One region of the Paenibacillus sp. FSL H8-0104 genome, then DNA from elsewhere that is predicted to be linked to it. Evidence: riboswitches for the same ligand, from Rfam matches in the RefSeq annotation. Region 1 holds a riboswitch; the other holds the start of a gene.

Region 1 (5,459 bases):
CAGTGAATCAACATACATCAGGACAAACAGCAAAACCGAACCAGATCCGGTCCAGACCAGCATCGCCAAAATGTTCAAATCCATTTACACAGCCCCCACATATCAACATGAACCGCATTTAAAAGCGAAGGAGAAATACTCTTCTCCTCCGCTGGTTAACCTTGCTGACAACCAAGGTATTAGTTCTTATTATCGTACTGTTTCATCAATGCTGCGAGTTCATCTTCAACAGCCTGATCTTTACCCAACTTCTCGAACTCTTCATCCAAAGATTTTCCTTTGGAAGACATTTCGTTACTTGCTTCAGCCTGTGCTTCCATCTGCATCATTTTCTCTTCCATACGCTTCATACCAGCACTTGCAGTATCAGAGCCAAACCCATTCAACGCTTTGTTGATTTCCGTTTGGGCTTTTGCTGCATTGTAACGGGCTACCAGTGTTTCACGTTTGTTCTTCATTTGAGTCAACTGCTTACGCATTTCGTCAAGCTTGCCACGCAGGTTATCTGCAGAAGCCTTGTTTTGGTCATAGCTGGTTTTGTACTCAGCCATCTTCTCTTCAGCAGCCTTTTTCTCTTCCAGGGCACGTCGAGCCAGATCCAGATTCTGAGCACGTGCCGCCGTATGCGCCTGCTCTTCACGTTTCTTCACAAGAGCTTCCTGCTCTTCGAACAACTGCTTGAATTTCTTCTCAATGGCGATCTGTTGAGCTACTGCTTTCTCCGCATCTTCCAGATCCTCTTGCATGTCACGGATATATTGGTCCGTCATCTTGATTGGATCTTCCGCCTTGTCAATAATGGCGTTGATGTTAGACATAGTTAGATCACGCAAACGTTTGAAAATGGACATTATGTTATTCCTCCTAGTCGATATTACATCGTATATAAACATACATACGTAACAATCTACAACTCGTTTCAATTTTAGCAAATAAAATCAAAACATTGAATGGTTCTTATGTCAGGAAAATCGTTTATCTTTGTTCAGATGATCCTCCATCAACCTCTCTGCAGTCTGCACGATTTCGTCGATCTGCATCCGCGTGATGGAATCAAAATGGATACCCATGATCACCGTAACGGTTACTTTCAGCTGCAAGGCAGCCTTTCGGGCAAGCCGCTCACACAGCTCTTGTTCTTTATGCCCAGGAATATGTACTGTCATCCCGCTTACGCGCTCATGATCCACGTAGAACGTGGCTACTGCGCCAATATGTGCCTTTCCTCCGGTAACGAGAAAAACCTTATCTTCTCCTGCTTCAATCACCTGTAAACGTATGGATTTCAAATCATATGTACTCATACCCATCCACCTATCCTTTTCTATATGTTATATATGGAGGAATTATGGCTGTCATGAGCTAAATCGGCAATGAAACTTCTCACACTGCGCATATTTTATGGAGCTCCCGGGCATACCAAGGAGAACGTCATTTTGGAAAAGGAGGCCGTTATTATGCGCGTACGCCTCATTATGCTAATGGTTATCGTTATTTTTCTCGGAGGATATCATGCTCCAGTTTCATCGCGGGATGTTTCAAGCCCGCCAAGTGAATCCGTATCAGGTTCGGATTCTGCGGAAGAAGAACAACTGACATTGGGACAATTACGTCAAAAATATGCCGATACGTTCAAAACCAATGGTCCTTCAACCAAGAAGGTTGCACTGACTTTTGATGATGTACCTGATCCACGATTTACTCCACAAGTGCTGGATGTATTGAAGAAATACAATGTCAGAGCTACATTCTTTATCGTGGGTAGTCGTGCTGAGAAACATCCGGATCTGGTGAAACGCATCGTTAAGGAAGGGCATATGGTTGGTAATCACAGCTACAATCATCCTGAATTCAGTAAGCTGTCGATGAATGCCTTTCGCAAACAAATTTTACATACCGGGGATATTATTCGACGTTTGGCAGGATATACGCCCAAGATGATTCGGCCGCCTTATGGAGACATTAATGAAGAACAGCTGAGATGGGCTGCCAAACAACACTATAGCATTGTGAACTGGAACGTAGACTCCCTGGACTGGAAAGGCCTTTCAAAGGAACAGGTGAAAGATAACATCCTCTCTGCCGTGAAACCTGGCTCCATCGTTCTGCAACATGCTGGAGGCGGTGTAGGATCAAACCTGAACGGCACGATTGAGGCTTTGCCTGAAATCATTGAGGAATTGCGTAATCGGGGATATGAACTGGTCACCTTGGACGAAATGTTGGGATTGCCAAAGGCCAAAGATTAAGATGAACGTGATAGAAAATAAATTAGAATATTAAAAGGGTGCTGTTCAATCGCGAATTAGCGACTGGCAGACACCCTGTTTGAATTCATTTAAAATGTTATTTTCTCTCTACTTCAGAATGTACAGCTCGATATCCTGAAATCCAAATGAGCTTACAGACTGTTTGCTACCGGGGATAAAGATATCAATCCGGTGACCTTTGATTGCACCACCCACATCCCGCGCTGTGGCTACAAAAGCCTGTTTTGGCAATCCTGGATGGCTATGACCAGTTACCAGTACTTTGGTTCCGAGTGGAATTACACTTGGATCAACTGCAATCGTGCCCAGTTCAAGGTCATTTCCGAAATAATCGACTGCACCCCATCCTCCATTTTCAGACGGATCTGCAGAGTATGCCGTTGCTTTCACGTTAACGGCTTTGCTGTAATCGAATGTTTTACCCCAGGCTTGAACCACTTTGTTATCTGCGTTAACGTCCAAACTTGCTGTGGTAACTGTTTTGGCTGGGGTCTTGCTCTCCGTTGCCGCAGCGGCTGCAACATTGTTTGCCTTACCGGGAATCGTAATTTTCAAACCACCATAAATGTTGTAAGCCGAAATGTCGTTGTTTGCTTTAACCAACGTGTTGAGTGCTACTCCATATTGTTTTGATAAGGTGTAGAAGGTATCCCCTTCTTTGGCCACATGAACTGAATCGGCGTGAGCCGGAACGGCTTGAATGAGCATTGCTGTTGTCATTAATGCTACTGCTGTTTTGGCTATACGTTTCTTGTTAATCATGGTCTTCCTCCCTCATTGTGCCTGCGAAGTTAGTTGTCGGATTCGGATGAGGAGCCCACCCTATAGGTTATTCGTTACATTTGAAACGTTATGTACCCAATTCACCCCAAGCAGTGTGCTGTAGATCTTCCCCCTGCACAATCTGCATCGTTACATCCCCCACACTCCCTGTCCGGAAGTTTCGGCAGAGTTCAATATATCACAATTTTGTAACCTGAACTTGTAGTAATTCTTACCAAATGGTTTTTAGCATGTCATCAACTGTAAGAATACTGGATAATTCAGAAAAGTTGGCGAACCGACTTCTTTATATTTGGTAACAGAAAAGTTACTTTTCCGAATCCACACGTGATTATTATCCATAAAAAAATAGCGTTACCGACTCGAAGTCAGTAACGCTATTTGATCACATCGTTTAGAGTACTTTCGCAAGAAAATCACGTGTACGTGAATTTTTGGGTGCTCCAAACACCTCATCAGGTGTTCCCTCTTCCACAATAACCCCGCCATCCATGAACAGGATTCGGTCTCCCACTTCACGTGCAAAACCCATCTCATGTGTTACGATGACCATCGTCATTCCGCCTTCTGCAAGACGTTTCATGACATCCAGCACTTCACCGACCATCTCAGGGTCCAGTGCCGACGTAGGCTCGTCAAACAGCATCACATGCGGCTGCATGGCCAATGCTCTAGCAATGGCGATCCGCTGTTTCTGTCCACCAGACAGCTGATTCGGGAATGTATCTTTTTTATCGTACAAACCCACGGTGTTAAGCAGATCAGAGGCAATTTTCTCCGCTTCCTGAGTGGATTGTTTCTTCACTTTAATCGGAGCAATCGTGATGTTTTGCTGTACCGTTTTGTGTGGGAACAGGTTGAAGTGCTGGAACACCATGCCCATTTTCTCACGAGTTGCGTTAATGTTATGCTTGGGGTCCGTGATTGACACGCCTTCAAAATCAATCTCTCCTGAGGTAGGCTGTTCCAGCAGATTCAGACAACGCAAGAAAGTACTTTTACCTGAACCGGAAGGACCGATGACCACGACAACCTCACCTTTGCCAATCGTCACGTTTATGCCCCTAAGCACATCGTTATTTCCATAAGATTTGTGTAATTGTCTAACGTCTATCACTTGCACTCAACTTCCTTTCCAGTCGTCCCAGCAGCTTGGACAAAATGAACGTCATTACAAAGTAGATGGCTGCTGCAATTAGAAACGGACTCAACCCTTGGAACGTAATGTTCTTGACCACGCTAGCCTGATACATAATGTCCACCATACCGATAACGGAGATAATGGAGGATTCTTTGATGATAGTTATGAATTCATTACCGATCGCTGGTAATACAGCTTTGAAGGCTTGTGGCAATATGATATAACGCATCGCGGCGCCTCTTCCCATACCTAATGAACGCGCTGCCTCCAACTGACCACGATCCACACCTTGGACACCTGCACGGAAAATCTCCGCCAGATAGGCACCACTATTGATTGAAAGTGTAATGATACCTGCCTGAAGTGCAGTGAAGTTAATGCCAAAGCTCAGGGAAAAACCATAGTAAATAATCATCAACTGTACCAACATCGGTGTGCCACGGATCACTTCAACGTAAGCCGTACCAATCCAGCGCAAGATTGCAACGTCATGCAAACGGAACAAACAGATGATCAATCCAATAATTACCCCGAAGATAACCCCAAGTGCAGACAACAGAAGTGTGTATCCTACACCTGTAGCATAGAAACTTTTGTACTCCCAGAATACTTGGAAAATATTTTGTGATTTGTTCGCTTTATCCGCCATCAAGAGGCTGGCGTCCGTCACCATCTGATTGATTTTATCTTCGCTTTTCAGTCGCTCCAGTGTTCCATTTACTGCAGCTAGCAGCTCGGTATTACCTTTACGAATCCCGATTGCCGCTTCTGCTTGCTCTTCGTCCGGAACAGCAGCAGCAAGTCCAATGATATCGTCCAGATAACCTGCAGCAACGGTATCTTCAACGATTGCCGCATCAATGCGTTTTGTTTGCAGTTGAAGCACGATATCCGAGATTTTATCCAGCGCAGTAAGCTTCGCTCCTGGAATACTCTGTCCGATCGTTTCCTGAATGGAGCCTTTCTGAACGCCAATCTTCGCATTTTCAAGTTCTGCCATAGTTGGATATTTGTCTTTATCCACATTGCGAACCATAATCACTTGTTTTGATTTATAATAGGTGTCGGAAAAATCGATACTTTTCTTCCGCTCATCCGTCGGCGTCATACCTGAAATCACCAGATCAACACGCCCGCTCTGCAATGAAGGCAGGAGACCGTCGAAGCCCATATCCTCAATCACAAGCTCAGCGCCAAGATCTTTGGCAATCTCTTTGGCGATCTCAATATCGAAGCCGACGATTTCATCTTTGCCATTAATCACT
Region 2 (5,459 bases), 2.3 Mb from region 1:
GGACCCGGGGAACTGGGCAACAGATATCGCAGGCGGCTCGCAGTTCGGGTATACCTTGTTATCCGTTATCCTGTTATCGAACCTGATGGCCGTTGTCCTTCAGTCGCTGGCTGGCAAGCTCGGTATCGTCACTGGACGGGATCTGGCTCAAGCCTGTCGTGAACGATTCAGCATGCCTGTTGTTATGATGTTATGGATTCTGTGTGAGCTTGCCATTGCAGCTACCGATCTGGCTGAAGTCATTGGTTCTGCCATCGCATTAAAACTGTTATTTAACATCCCCATGTTATACGGCGTTATCATCACCGCAGTTGATGTACTCCTGATTCTTGTTCTGCAAAACAAAGGCTTCCGCGCTTTGGAAACTCTCGTCATTGTGCTGATGGCAACAATTGCCCTCTGCTTCGGGATTGATCTGTTTCTGGCAAAACCGGATATGGGCGGTGTTCTCCATGGTTTTGTACCAAATGTTGAGATCCTGCAAAACCCGGCTATGCTCTATATTGCCATTGGTATTATCGGAGCAACCGTGATGCCGCATAATCTGTACCTGCATTCTTCCATTGTGCAGACCCGTCAGATCGAACAGACACCACAGGGCAAAAAAGAAGCCATTCGGTACTCGACCATGGATTCTACGATTGCGCTGACACTGGCCCTGTTCATCAATGCAGCCATCCTGATTGTATCTGCCGCTGTATTTCACAGTGCTGGTATGACGCAGGTTGCTGAGATCGCTGATGCCTATCATCTGCTGACACCTCTATTGGGTACTACGGTCGCAAGTATCCTGTTCGGTGTGGCGCTGTTAGCATCAGGTCAGAACTCTACCCTTACAGGTACACTCGCTGGGCAGATCGTTATGGAAGGTTTCCTGAACATTCGAATTCCGGCTTGGCTACGCAGACTGGTCACACGTCTGATCGCCATCATCCCGGCGGTAATTGTGACAGCCATTGCAGGAGAACATGGCACAGAAGAACTGCTCATTTTGAGCCAGGTCGTGCTGTCGCTTCAATTGCCCTTTGCTGTAATTCCCCTGGTGATGTTCACAAGTGATAAAAAAAGCATGGGTGCATTCGCCAACAAATTGTGGCTCAAAATCATCTCATGGGTCATTGCCGCGATTATCGTTGTGCTGAATGTATATCTGATCATTCAGACGATCCGGTTGTTCTAATCTCATTTTAATTGGCTAAATACTAAAAAGGCTGATCAACTCCGGTATTTTATACCCAGTTGATCAGCCTTTATTGTTGCAATCCAATAAACAACCATCTGAATCTAATCCTGATTTGGCATCAGTAACGGCAAGAGTTGATCCAATGATTCAACAGTCCAATCCGCACGTTTGTCATCCGATAGATCTGGCTGGAATCTTCCGTAACCCTGCATAATTCGAATCGTACGCATGCCCAGATTCCGAGCAGGTATAATGTCGTTATCGATCCGATCTCCGATCATGACGGCTTCCTCCGGTTCACAACCTGCCTGCTTCAAGGCCACAGCGTATAACTCAGGGTCTGGCTTGGACACTCCTTCTTCAGCTGAACATGCCAGAACATCAACATACTTCCGCAAGCCGTAACTCTCCAGTCTCTCTTCCGTTCCAGGACTCTGATTGGCAATAATGCCAATGCGATAATGCCGTGACAACTGCTGAAGAACAAAATCTGCTGAAGGAAAAGGACGTTCAAGATCTTTTTGAAACTTCAGCTTGTCCTGAATCTGTTTTTGATGCCCCTCGTCTTCAACAAATGTGCGAATCGCCACTCTCATAGGCCATTGCTCATATTTTCGGTAACAGCTCGCGAACAGTTCGCGTACCGCCTCAATTGTCACCGGATACCCCAAAGCACAAGCTTCACGGACAAACTGTCCGATAATATCATCAACCGGCTCCCATTCATCCACCAGCGTATCTCCAACATCAAAAAACAACCATTTCAATCCACCTACATCCGGCACGCCAATTCCTCCTTGTAAGCCACAGGTGATTCCTGATCCTAATCGAGTTCAAAAAGTCTGGTTTTCAGTACCAAGAAGATGGAATGAAGCTAGAAATGGAGTAGCGGAGCGTAGGGAAAACTACGTGAGCCACGGACATTTCGGCTGAATTTCATATTCGATGCTGATGATGCCGTTAGGCATCCTTCGTAATCAAAAGCGGACTTTTTGAACAACCTATAGAAACCATAAAAAAGAAGACTCACCATCCTGCATGAGTCTCCTCAAACTTCCGTTTATCGATGAATCAATTTCATAATACCTTGAGTGAATTCTGAAATTGATTCTAATACATTCAATTATAACAGGCACCTTACACCTGAGCAATCAGAAGCTATGGCATTAACCATTGAGGAGAAAGCCAACTTCCCCATTGAGCGAATATACAATCCGGTCTGCGCCCATGCCCCGATAGATGCCCTTAGGATGACTCTGCTCCGTAATGACGCACAGGGATTTCGATGTCCATGAACGGCAGATCTGTAAATAACGACAGGTCAGATTCAGACTGTTCTCGAAAATAAACACGTTGCCTACGCTGCCCTGCGGCAAAAACCATTTTTGAGCTGCAGCCGTATTCATGCGAATGACATGTTCTACTCCGATTCTACGGAGTCTTCGCTCTTCCCCTGCACTGTTGGTTAGAACGGCAAACGGCATTTTTTTGTACATCAGCAATTTGATAAATTTGCGTCCTGCTTCATTTGGAGCAGTCACTAAGACCATCTCAGTATCCATCATTCGTTCCTCCCTTGGCGTGAAAAGACAACAAAAAAGAAGCGTGGGGGACCAAGGCCTCCCGAACGCTTCTTAAATAACCCATGGCGAAAACACCATGAACCAGCGTACGGCTTGTTGCCTCTCCCTTTAACGCTTACGAGGTTAGCTGACGGATTCGGGCGCGAGAGTCGCCCTATTTCCGGCTGTCACCGGAAAATTCACCCCATGAATGCCCACTGTCCTGGACAGCGCATTCCGTTGGTTCCCCCGTTTTCCACTCATCAATGAATGGAAACTCAGCGATTAAAACATCGTTCGTATATCTTAAGGATAAGATCGAGCGATATTATCGTTTGTTTCGTTTTTCAAGTACATTTTAGTTTAAATTGAAATTACGTTATGAATCATACACCCATGCCATGTCGGTGTAAAGTCCGCCCAGATCACCAAATCGGCAGATTTTTGCCAATTCCTATCCATAATAACGCTTACAACAAAGTTATACTCTATCTATCTCTTCAAGGCTATCTAATTCTCACTCTGGCGTAAATCACTTCGCAATTCATTCACGTATTCTGCACAACTTGCCTGTTTTGATTCTTTTAACACCATATTAGTTTTGCAATATTTAATTGCAACCAATATAATAGAAGATATAAGAGTAAATAAATGGAGGCGATTTAGATGACAGTCTACGATTACAAAGTGAATACCCTTCGCGGTCAAGAAGTTGAAATGTCCGACTACCGTGACAAAGTGCTCCTGATTGTGAATACGGCAAGCTCATGCGGCCTTACCCCTCAATTCAAAGGTCTGCAAGAATTGCAAGACAAATTTCAAGATGCTCCATTTGAAGTGCTTGGTTTCCCAAGCAACCAGTTTGCACAGGAAAAAGGATCTTCCGACGATATTGCCGAGTTCTGTCAGATGAATTATGGCGTGAGCTTCCCCATGTTTGAGAAAATTGATGTGAACGGCTCAAGCGCTCACCCTCTTTTCCAACACCTGAGCACAGAAGCTCCTGGCCTGCTCGGCTCCAAAGCAATCAAATGGAATTTCACCAAATTCCTCGTGGATCAGAACGGACAGGTCATTAAACGTTATGCTCCCAAAACAACACCGGACAAGATTGAAGAAGATATCAAGAATTTGCTGCAAAAATAATACACAGGCCACCCGTAGCCGGAAGGTAGAGCAACATTCCTCCGGTAATGGATGGCCTTTTTTCAACCCAGATGTCATACTGTTCGAAAAAGACAAAAAAAAGAAGCTTCCCATTAATGGAAAGCTTCTTTTTAATCGTTCATATGATGCGGTCGAGAGGACTCGAACCTCCACGGGCATACGCCCACTACCCCCTCAAGATAGCGTGTCTGCCATTCCACCACGACCGCATGTCGTAAATAATCGGCAACAGAATTGATTATACCGGGTTCAGAACTAAAAGTAAAGTATTATTTAATACTTCTTTTTCAGCTAGGCATTTTCATCAAAAATCGCATAATCTCGTCATCTTTACCCATGAACTGCATATCATTAGATTTGATCCCCTCTTTTCCGGCTTGAGCCGATCTTGTTGATTCATTTATATATAGTCCTTCCTTATATAGTCCTCCCTGCACTTCGCCACATAAATAACACGATAAGTTATATAAAATAACACAAATATTAAATTCCAGATTTAATACATTAAATTTAACGGATACTATTGACAAAAAGCGGACATTTATGGGATGATAACTATCATATAATTCGGATTCTCAAACATAAAGCAAACAAAAAGGAATATAAATGTTACTTTAAGTGACATTTAACGAACACAGGAGGCGAATGATTGTGAACCGTGGGAATAAGCTGCTCGATTATGTCAAACTGCTTGATTCCTCTATTCAGGTTGGAGGGTTCACCCATTCCTTCGGCATGGATATCCATATCAGGGAGGGTACCATTCGTAATGCTGAAGATCTCGAATCATTCATGCGTTGTCAGTTGCATCCGAGCATCGTTCGTCTTGAAGGTATGGCTATCAAAGGCATCTATACCGCAACAGATCACAAGGATACATGGCGGATAGCTCTGATCGACAAGCTCGTCCATGTTCAGCGAACCCCTGGAGATCTCAGAGAACAAGCTGCCGCCATGGGTAAACGATTGATCAGACTCGCACGCGCTCTGCACCCCTGGATTGAATTCAGCCAGCTCGAACAGATCTTTGCCAAATATGATTCGGTTGGCTGCCTCTCCACTGTTCACGCCTGGATTAACCACCACCTCGACATCCCGGTCGAGGAGGCGGTCCTTGGTTACCTGCATTCAGCCATGAATGCCTGCATAACCGAAGCCTCCAAAGTCATTCCCCTGAACAACGATACAACCAAGGATCTGATGGTCCGCCTGGCCACAGATCTGGAGAATGAATGGAAGACCGTCAGCGCCTCGGCTGCGGATGGACTGGCACAGCCAACCTCGATGTCCATGAAATCGTTTTTCCCCAGTTTCCATATGCTCGGAGCTGGACTTCATGCCTACAGGGCCTAATCCTCTTCCTCCTCATGCCTGCTCCCCTTCATTCAAACAAACTAAAAAACACGCGGCAACCTCCTTGCCGACGTGTTTTTTGTCATTTTATTTGTTTTATTTACGTATTTACGCCATTTATAATCACAAAATACACTTTTTTCCGTCTTTTTTAATTGTTAGATGACGAATTTACGTATATAATGAAACGTACA

Evidence for each region. A riboswitch is a leader RNA that binds a small molecule or an ion and turns the genes downstream of it on or off. The one in region 1 is predicted to bind cyclic di-AMP.
Region 2: it holds a riboswitch for cyclic di-AMP, as region 1 does, so the genes downstream of both, NST38_RS07220 (hypothetical protein) here and NST38_RS17580 (3D domain-containing protein) in region 1, are expected to answer to the same signal.

The regions. Positions count from the first base shown of each region.
Region 1 is NZ_JBBOTC010000001.1:3,954,648-3,960,106, forward strand. Features, by position in the region: gene NST38_RS17560 (DUF350 domain-containing protein) at 1-84, opposite strand, end outside; gene NST38_RS17565 (PspA/IM30 family protein) at 180-851, opposite strand; gene lpdD (prenylated flavin chaperone LpdD) at 963-1,304, opposite strand; gene NST38_RS17575 (polysaccharide deacetylase family protein) at 1,458-2,249, shown strand; gene NST38_RS17580 (3D domain-containing protein) at 2,358-3,032, opposite strand; cyclic di-AMP (ydaO/yuaA leader) riboswitch at 3,035-3,229, opposite strand; gene NST38_RS17585 (amino acid ABC transporter ATP-binding protein) at 3,448-4,170, opposite strand; gene NST38_RS17590 (ABC transporter substrate-binding protein/permease) at 4,157-5,459, opposite strand, start outside.
Region 2 is NZ_JBBOTC010000001.1:1,625,953-1,631,411, reverse strand. Features, by position in the region: gene NST38_RS07230 (Nramp family divalent metal transporter) at 1-1,180, shown strand, start outside; gene NST38_RS07225 (HAD family hydrolase) at 1,285-1,968, opposite strand; gene NST38_RS07220 (hypothetical protein) at 2,350-2,745, opposite strand; cyclic di-AMP (ydaO/yuaA leader) riboswitch at 2,864-3,039, opposite strand; gene NST38_RS07215 (glutathione peroxidase) at 3,412-3,891, shown strand; tRNA gene NST38_RS07210 (tRNA-Leu) at 4,039-4,121, opposite strand; gene NST38_RS07205 (urease accessory protein UreF) at 4,564-5,265, shown strand.